DNA from 2 places in the Mesorhizobium sp. RIZ17 genome. Region 2 is predicted to be linked to the other one. Evidence: predicted binding sites of a transcription regulator. Region 2 holds the regulator's gene; the other holds the start of a gene.
What was found. The regulator HrcA, encoded in region 2, represses chaperone genes, less so after heat shock. The targets are predictions, from matches to a motif close to GTTAGCACTCNCNNNNNGNGAGTGCTAAC.
Positions count from the first base shown of each region.

Region 1: a site for HrcA is predicted at 1,418-1,446, ahead of groES (co-chaperone GroES). Genes of this name have one in related genera too.

Region 1 is NZ_CP147861.1:4,989,647-4,992,880, reverse strand. It holds gene WDX12_RS24275 (hypothetical protein) at 1-407, opposite strand, end outside; gene WDX12_RS24270 (class I SAM-dependent methyltransferase) at 397-1,281, shown strand; gene groES (co-chaperone GroES) at 1,511-1,807, shown strand; gene groL (chaperonin GroEL) at 1,871-3,234, shown strand, end outside.
Region 2 is NZ_CP147861.1:1,831,953-1,835,186, reverse strand. It holds gene WDX12_RS09110 (PQQ-dependent sugar dehydrogenase) at 1-768, opposite strand, end outside; gene WDX12_RS09105 (hypothetical protein) at 1,087-1,302, opposite strand; gene hrcA (heat-inducible transcriptional repressor HrcA) at 1,374-2,471, opposite strand; gene rph (ribonuclease PH) at 2,690-3,234, shown strand, end outside.

The sequences.
Region 1 (3,234 bases), 3.2 Mb from region 2:
GGCCTGCCGGCGCGCCGCGATCTCCGGTTGAGCGTCTGTTCTCGCGTACCCAGATTGTTGAGGCTGCTCTTGACGATGACAGGGCCTCGCCAGCCGTGGTCCCTATCGATCACCGCGCCGCTGACGCGTCGCTTCGAGATGTCGGGGGCGGCGATGTTGAGGCAGAAGGGAAAGGCGCGCGCGTATTCGACATATTCAGGTGGCGTAACAGTCGCGTCGACATGCAGTACCGCGATATCCGCCTCCGGCTTGGCCGAAGTGCCCGTAAGAACGCGCACGGAATGCCCCCGGCGCTTCAACTCCTCCAGCAGATCGAAGAGCATGTATGGGCTGTCGCGGCGCAACAACGGCCCGCGACGTCGTTCAAACCCGTCAAACTCATGCGTGATCACCGCGATGCGCGCCATGCCCGCCCCCTTGGCTTATCAAGCGTCGTCGATTATTCGGTCGAATACAACGCGTTGCCGGGGTGGGATTTGCATGACGGAGCATTGGAATGCAATTCGTCAACATTGGCAGCTGCTCGGCTCACCTCTGCGGCCGCCGGCGGAGGTGGTCGAAACCTACGACCGTGAGCTCGAGCTCGCCCGGTCGCATGTCGTGATGTTCGGCGTGACGCCCGAGCTCGCCGGGCTTGGCGCCAGGATGACGGCGGTCGACGAGTCCGCCGACATGATCGCCGGCATCTGGCCAGGCGATACCGATACGCGCAAGGCGGTGCAAGGCGATTGGTTCGACCTGCCATTTCCCGGCGGAAGCGTCGATGCGCTGATCGGCGATGGATGTCTCTCGGTCATCGGCGCCGCCGAGTTCAGGCGTGCACTGTTTGCGTCGATCGCGCGTGCGCTGAAAGACGACGGGCGCGCCGGCATCAGGCTTTATGCTTGCCCCGAAATCCCGGACGACGCGAAGGATGTCCGCGCCCTGGCGCTGAGCGGCGGCGTCGCGACCTTCCACGAGCTCAAATGGCGCGTGGCGATGACCGCAATCGGCGCCGCGCCCGACTACATCATGCCGGTGAGGAGAATCCTCGAACAATTCGACAGGATGTTTCCTGACCGTGAGGAGCTCTCGGCTCGAACCGGCTGGGAACTGCCCGTCATCGGAACCATCGACGTCTACCGGAACTCGCCGGCCATCTACAGTTTCGCGCCGGTGGCGGCTCTTGTCCAAGAGGCCGAGGCGTATTTCAGCGATGTCGGCATTGCCTCGACCGGCACATACGGGCTCGCCGAACGCTGCCCGTTGCTGGCGCTGCGGTCGCCGAAGCGCCGGGACTAACGGATGAGATTGCTCGTCGGCGCCTCGCGACACCCGTCGCTTTTCGGGCTGGCGTTCCACGCGCGAAAAATTTCGCGCCGCTTGCCTCTAGCGCGCGCCTTGACTCCGGCAAGACGCCAGCCTATCTCAGCGCCACGTTAGCACTCGCCTTTAGTGAGTGCTAACCGATGTCCGGCGGCCTCGCCGGATGGAGGAACAGTTCTCACCGTTCTCATTCGAGGAAGAAAACATGGCAAAGTCCAAGTTCCGCCCGCTTCATGACCGCGTGGTCGTTCGCCGGGTTGAATCCGAATCCAAGACCGCCGGCGGGATCATCATCCCGGATACGGCGAAGGAGAAGCCGCAGGAAGGCGAGATCATCGCCGTCGGCTCCGGCGCTCGCGACGAAAACGGCAAGCTCGTGCCGCTGGACGTCAAGGCCGGCGACCGCATCCTGTTCGGCAAGTGGTCGGGCACTGAAGTCAAGCTCAATGGCGAAGACCTTCTGATCATGAAGGAATCCGACATCATGGGCATCATCGGCTGATCATCGGCCTCTCCATCAACTGAATTTTCGGGCTCTTCCCGAGTCCCTGTCAGGAGCTAAACAATGGCTGCAAAAGACGTAAAATTCTCCCGCGATGCTCGTGAGCGCATGCTGCGCGGCGTCAACATCCTCGCCGACGCGGTGAAGGTCACGCTCGGCCCCAAGGGCCGCAACGTCGTCATCGACAAGTCGTTCGGCGCCCCGCGCATCACCAAGGACGGCGTCACCGTCGCCAAGGAGATCGAGCTTGAGGACAAGTTCGAGAACATGGGCGCGCAGATGGTCCGCGAAGTCGCTTCGAAGACCAACGACATCGCCGGCGACGGCACGACCACCGCGACCGTTCTCGCCCAGGCGATCGTGCAGGAAGGCAACAAGGCCGTTGCCGCCGGCATGAACCCGATGGACCTCAAGCGCGGCATCGATCTCGCCGTCGCCGAAGTCGTCGTCGCTCTCGGCAAGGCCGCCAAGAAGATCAAGACCTCCGAGGAAGTCGCCCAGGTCGGCACGATCTCGGCCAATGGCGACGAGTCGGTCGGCAAGATGATCGCGGAAGCGATGCAGAAGGTCGGCAACGAGGGCGTCATCACCGTCGAGGAAGCCAAGACCGCGGAGACCGAGCTGGAAGTCGTCGAAGGCATGCAGTTCGACCGCGGCTACCTCTCGCCCTACTTCGTCACCAACGCCGACAAGATGGTCGCCGATCTGGAGGACGCCTACATCCTGCTGCACGAGAAGAAGCTCTCCAACCTGCAGGCCATGCTGCCGGTCCTGGAAGCCGTCGTTCAGACCTCGAAGCCGCTGCTCATCATCTCGGAAGACGTCGAAGGCGAGGCCCTCGCCACGCTGGTCGTCAACAAGCTGCGCGGTGGCCTGAAGATCGCCGCCGTCAAGGCTCCGGGCTTCGGTGACCGCCGCAAGGCCATGCTGGAAGACATCGCCATCCTCACCGGTGGCCAGGTCATCTCGGAAGACCTCGGCATCAAGCTCGAGAATGTCGGCCTCAACATGCTCGGCCGCGCCAAGAAGGTGTCGATCTCCAAGGAGAACACCACCATCGTCGACGGCGCCGGCAAGAAGGCCGAGATCCAGGGCCGCGTCGCCCAGATCAAGCAGCAGATCGAGGAAACCACCTCGGACTACGACAAGGAGAAGCTGCAGGAACGTCTGGCGAAGCTCGCCGGCGGCGTTGCCGTGATCCGCGTCGGCGGTGCGACCGAAGTGGAAGTGAAGGAAAAGAAGGACCGCGTTGACGACGCCCTGAACGCGACCCGCGCGGCCGTGGAAGAAGGCATCGTCGCCGGCGGTGGCGTGGCCCTGCTGCGCGCTTCGGCCAACGTCAAGGCCACCGGCGCCAACTCCGACCAGGCTGCCGGCATCAACATCGTGCGTCGTGCGCTGCAGTCCCCGGCCCGCCAGATCGCGGC
Region 2 (3,234 bases):
GTCGGGGTCGAAGGCCAGCACGTCGGCGCGGCCTTCCTCCGAGCCCCAGGCCGCGCCCAGCGGCTGCGATTTCGCCCACGCCTCGACACCGCCCGTCGGCTTCGCGCCCATATCCTCGGCGATGTTGGAGCCGGAGCCAACCGACAGATAGAGCGTCTTGCCGTCGGGCGAGAAGACTATGTCGCGCGTCCAGTGATGGTTGGCCGGGATCTTGGCGACGATGGTCTCCGGCTTCGCCGAAGCTTCGAGGTCGCCGTCGCGGTAGGGGAAGCGGACGACGCTGTCGCTGTTGGCGACATAGACCCACTGCGGCTTGCCGGCCGGCGGATAAAAGGCGATGCCGTAGGGCCGGGTCAGTCCTTTGGCGAAGGTCGACGTCTCGGCGGGCTTGGCGCTGCCTTCGGCCAGGCGATAGACGCGGACCTGGTTCGCCCGGCTGTCGGCCACGAAGAGGTCGCCATTCGGCGCCACGCGCACGACGCGGGGACTGTCGATGCCGGAAGCGACCAGCTCGGCCGAGAAGCCCGGCGGAAGTCTCGGCTTGGCGCCTTCGGGGCGATCGATGACGTCGCCGCCGTTCGTGGCGGACTCCGTCACATAGGGTTTCTGCAGGTCCTGAGGCTTCAGCAGCCGGCGCACGCCCGGACGGTCGGCCTTCCAGTCGCCGAAGGCCTTTTCACCGCTGAGCAAGGGTTGATCGGCCTGCTGCGCGAAGGCGCCGGTGGCAAGGACCAGCGCGAGGCCCGCAAGGCCGGCGATCCGCATCATGCTGTTCTCCGTCTTCTTGCACCTGCCCGCCGTCGTCATTCCAGGGCGAAGCAGGAGCGAAGCTCCGTCGCGGAGACCCTGGAATCCATGCCGTTACCTTGCCCGAAGAGCGAAGCGGAGCGGAATTCTGCACCGTTGCAACGCTTGGAAGTCACGGCATGGATCCTATGGTCTGCGCCGCGTCGCTTTCGCTCCTTGCTCCGCCATAGGATGACGAAGCTAAAAGCGTCTCAGCCAAGGCAACACCGCCCGACCCGTCAATTTCCGTGTCAGGAAACTAGGATCGACGGGTGTTCTGAAAAGAGGGGCGAACGGATTTCATGGCGCCTCGCGATCCGTCACCTCTTCGCCATCCAGGTCGTCGTCGAGCCGCTTTTCCAGCTCGACGAGGTCGGCCGGCAAGGGCAGGCCCATGGCGCGCAGCTCCCGCAATTTCTCGCGCAACTGTTCCTGGATCTCGTGCTCGTCCTCGGGCTGATTGACCATCTCCTCGAGCAGCAGGCTGATCTGGGCCTTGAGCGATTCCAGCGCCATGTTTTTCTCCTTTGCGCCCTCAGCTGCGTTGAGATTCAGGTCAGGCCGGCCTCACCTGGATATCGATACACCTAGCGCAGCATGCGCGAAATCAGCTGTGCCGTATAGTCGACCATCGGCACGATGCGGGCGTAGTTCAGCCTGGTCGGGCCGATGACGCCAAGCGCGCCGACGACGCGGGCGTCCTTGTCGCGATAGGGGGCGACGACCAGCGACGAGCCGGACAGCGAAAACAGCTTGTTCTCCGAGCCGATGAAGATGCGCACGCCCGGCCCTTCCTCGGCGAGGTCGAGCAGCTGCAGCAATCCGTCCTGGGTTTCCAGGTCCTCGAACAGATGGCGAAGCAATTCGATGTCCGCCTGGGCGGTGACGTTTTCCAGGAGGTTGGCGCGGCCGCGCACGATGAGGCGCGCCGGCAGCCCGCTTTCGGCGCCGGCCCAGACCGCGAGGCCCTTCTCGACCAGATCCTGCGACAGCGTGTCGAGGGCCGCCCTGGTCTCGTCCTTGATGCGGGCGATTTCCGCCCGCGCCTCGGCCAGCGTTCGGCCGCGGATATGGGCGTTGAGGAAATTCGAGGCCTCGTGCAGCTGCGACACGGTGGTGCCGGCCGGCAGGTCGACGACGCGGTTCTCGACATCGCCGTTCTGCGACACCAGCACGGCGAGCGCCTTGGTGGGCTCGAGCTGGATGAATTCGATGTGCTTCAGCGCCACCTCGTTCTTGGAGGCGAGCACGAGGCCGGCGCCGCGCGACATGCCGGACAGCATCTGGCTGGCCTCGGTCAGCATATGCTCCAGCGTCGCGCCCGAGCCGGAGGCGCGCACCTGCGCCTCGATGACGCGGCGCTCCTCGTCGGAAAGGTCGCCGAGCTCCATGAAGGCGTCGACGAAGAAGCGCAGGCCGGTCTGAGTCGGCAGCCGCCCGGCGGAAACATGGGGCGCGTAGATCAGGCCGAGATGCTCGAGGTCGCTCATCACGTTGCGGATGGTGGCGGGCGACAGCGAGGAGGGCAGGATGCGCGACAGGCTGCGCGAGCCGACCGGCTCGCCGTCGCGCAGATAGGAATCGACAATCCGCCGGAAAATATCGCGCGAGCGCATGTCGAGTGACTGAAGGACCGGCGACTGAAACCCGGGACTCTGGGACGTCGGATCGACTGGTTTGTTCATACCGGCGAGAAACCTCCTGTTGAAAGATATAGACTTAAGCCACACCGGCGCAACCCGGTGCCGCGCTGCGGTCACAGTGCCGCGTTGCGGTCACGGTGCTGCGTTTGGGGTCAACCGGCCCGTTTTCCTTTGCGACCCCATTTTCCTTTGCGACTTGCGTCGCATGCGTCTACAAGCCGGCCACGATTCCGAAATAAGAAGAAAGACAAGAGGCCTCGATGCGTCCTTCCAAACGCCAAGCCGACGAAATGCGCGCCATCTCCTTCGAGCGCGGCGTCTCCAAGCACGCCGAAGGCTCGTGCCTGGTGAAGTTCGGCGACACGCATGTGCTGTGCACGGCGAGCCTGGAGGAAAAGGTGCCGGCCTGGATGCGCAATTCCGGCAAGGGATGGGTGACGGCCGAATACGGCATGCTGCCGCGCTCGACCGGCGAACGCATGCGGCGCGAGGCCTCCGCCGGCAAGCAGGGCGGCCGCACGCTGGAGATCCAGCGGCTGATCGGCCGCTCGCTGCGCGCCGTGGTCGACCTGCAGGCGCTGGGCGAGCAGCAGATCACCGTCGACTGCGACGTCATCCAGGCCGATGGCGGCACCCGCACGGCCTCGATCACCGGCGGCTGGGTGGCGCTCTACGATTGCCTGCGCTGGATGGAAGCGCGCCAGATGGTGAGCGTCGCCAAGGTGCTGAAGGACCATGTCGCGGCGATTTCCTGCGGCATCCATGACGGCCAGCCGGTCATCGATCTCGATTACGTTGAGGATTC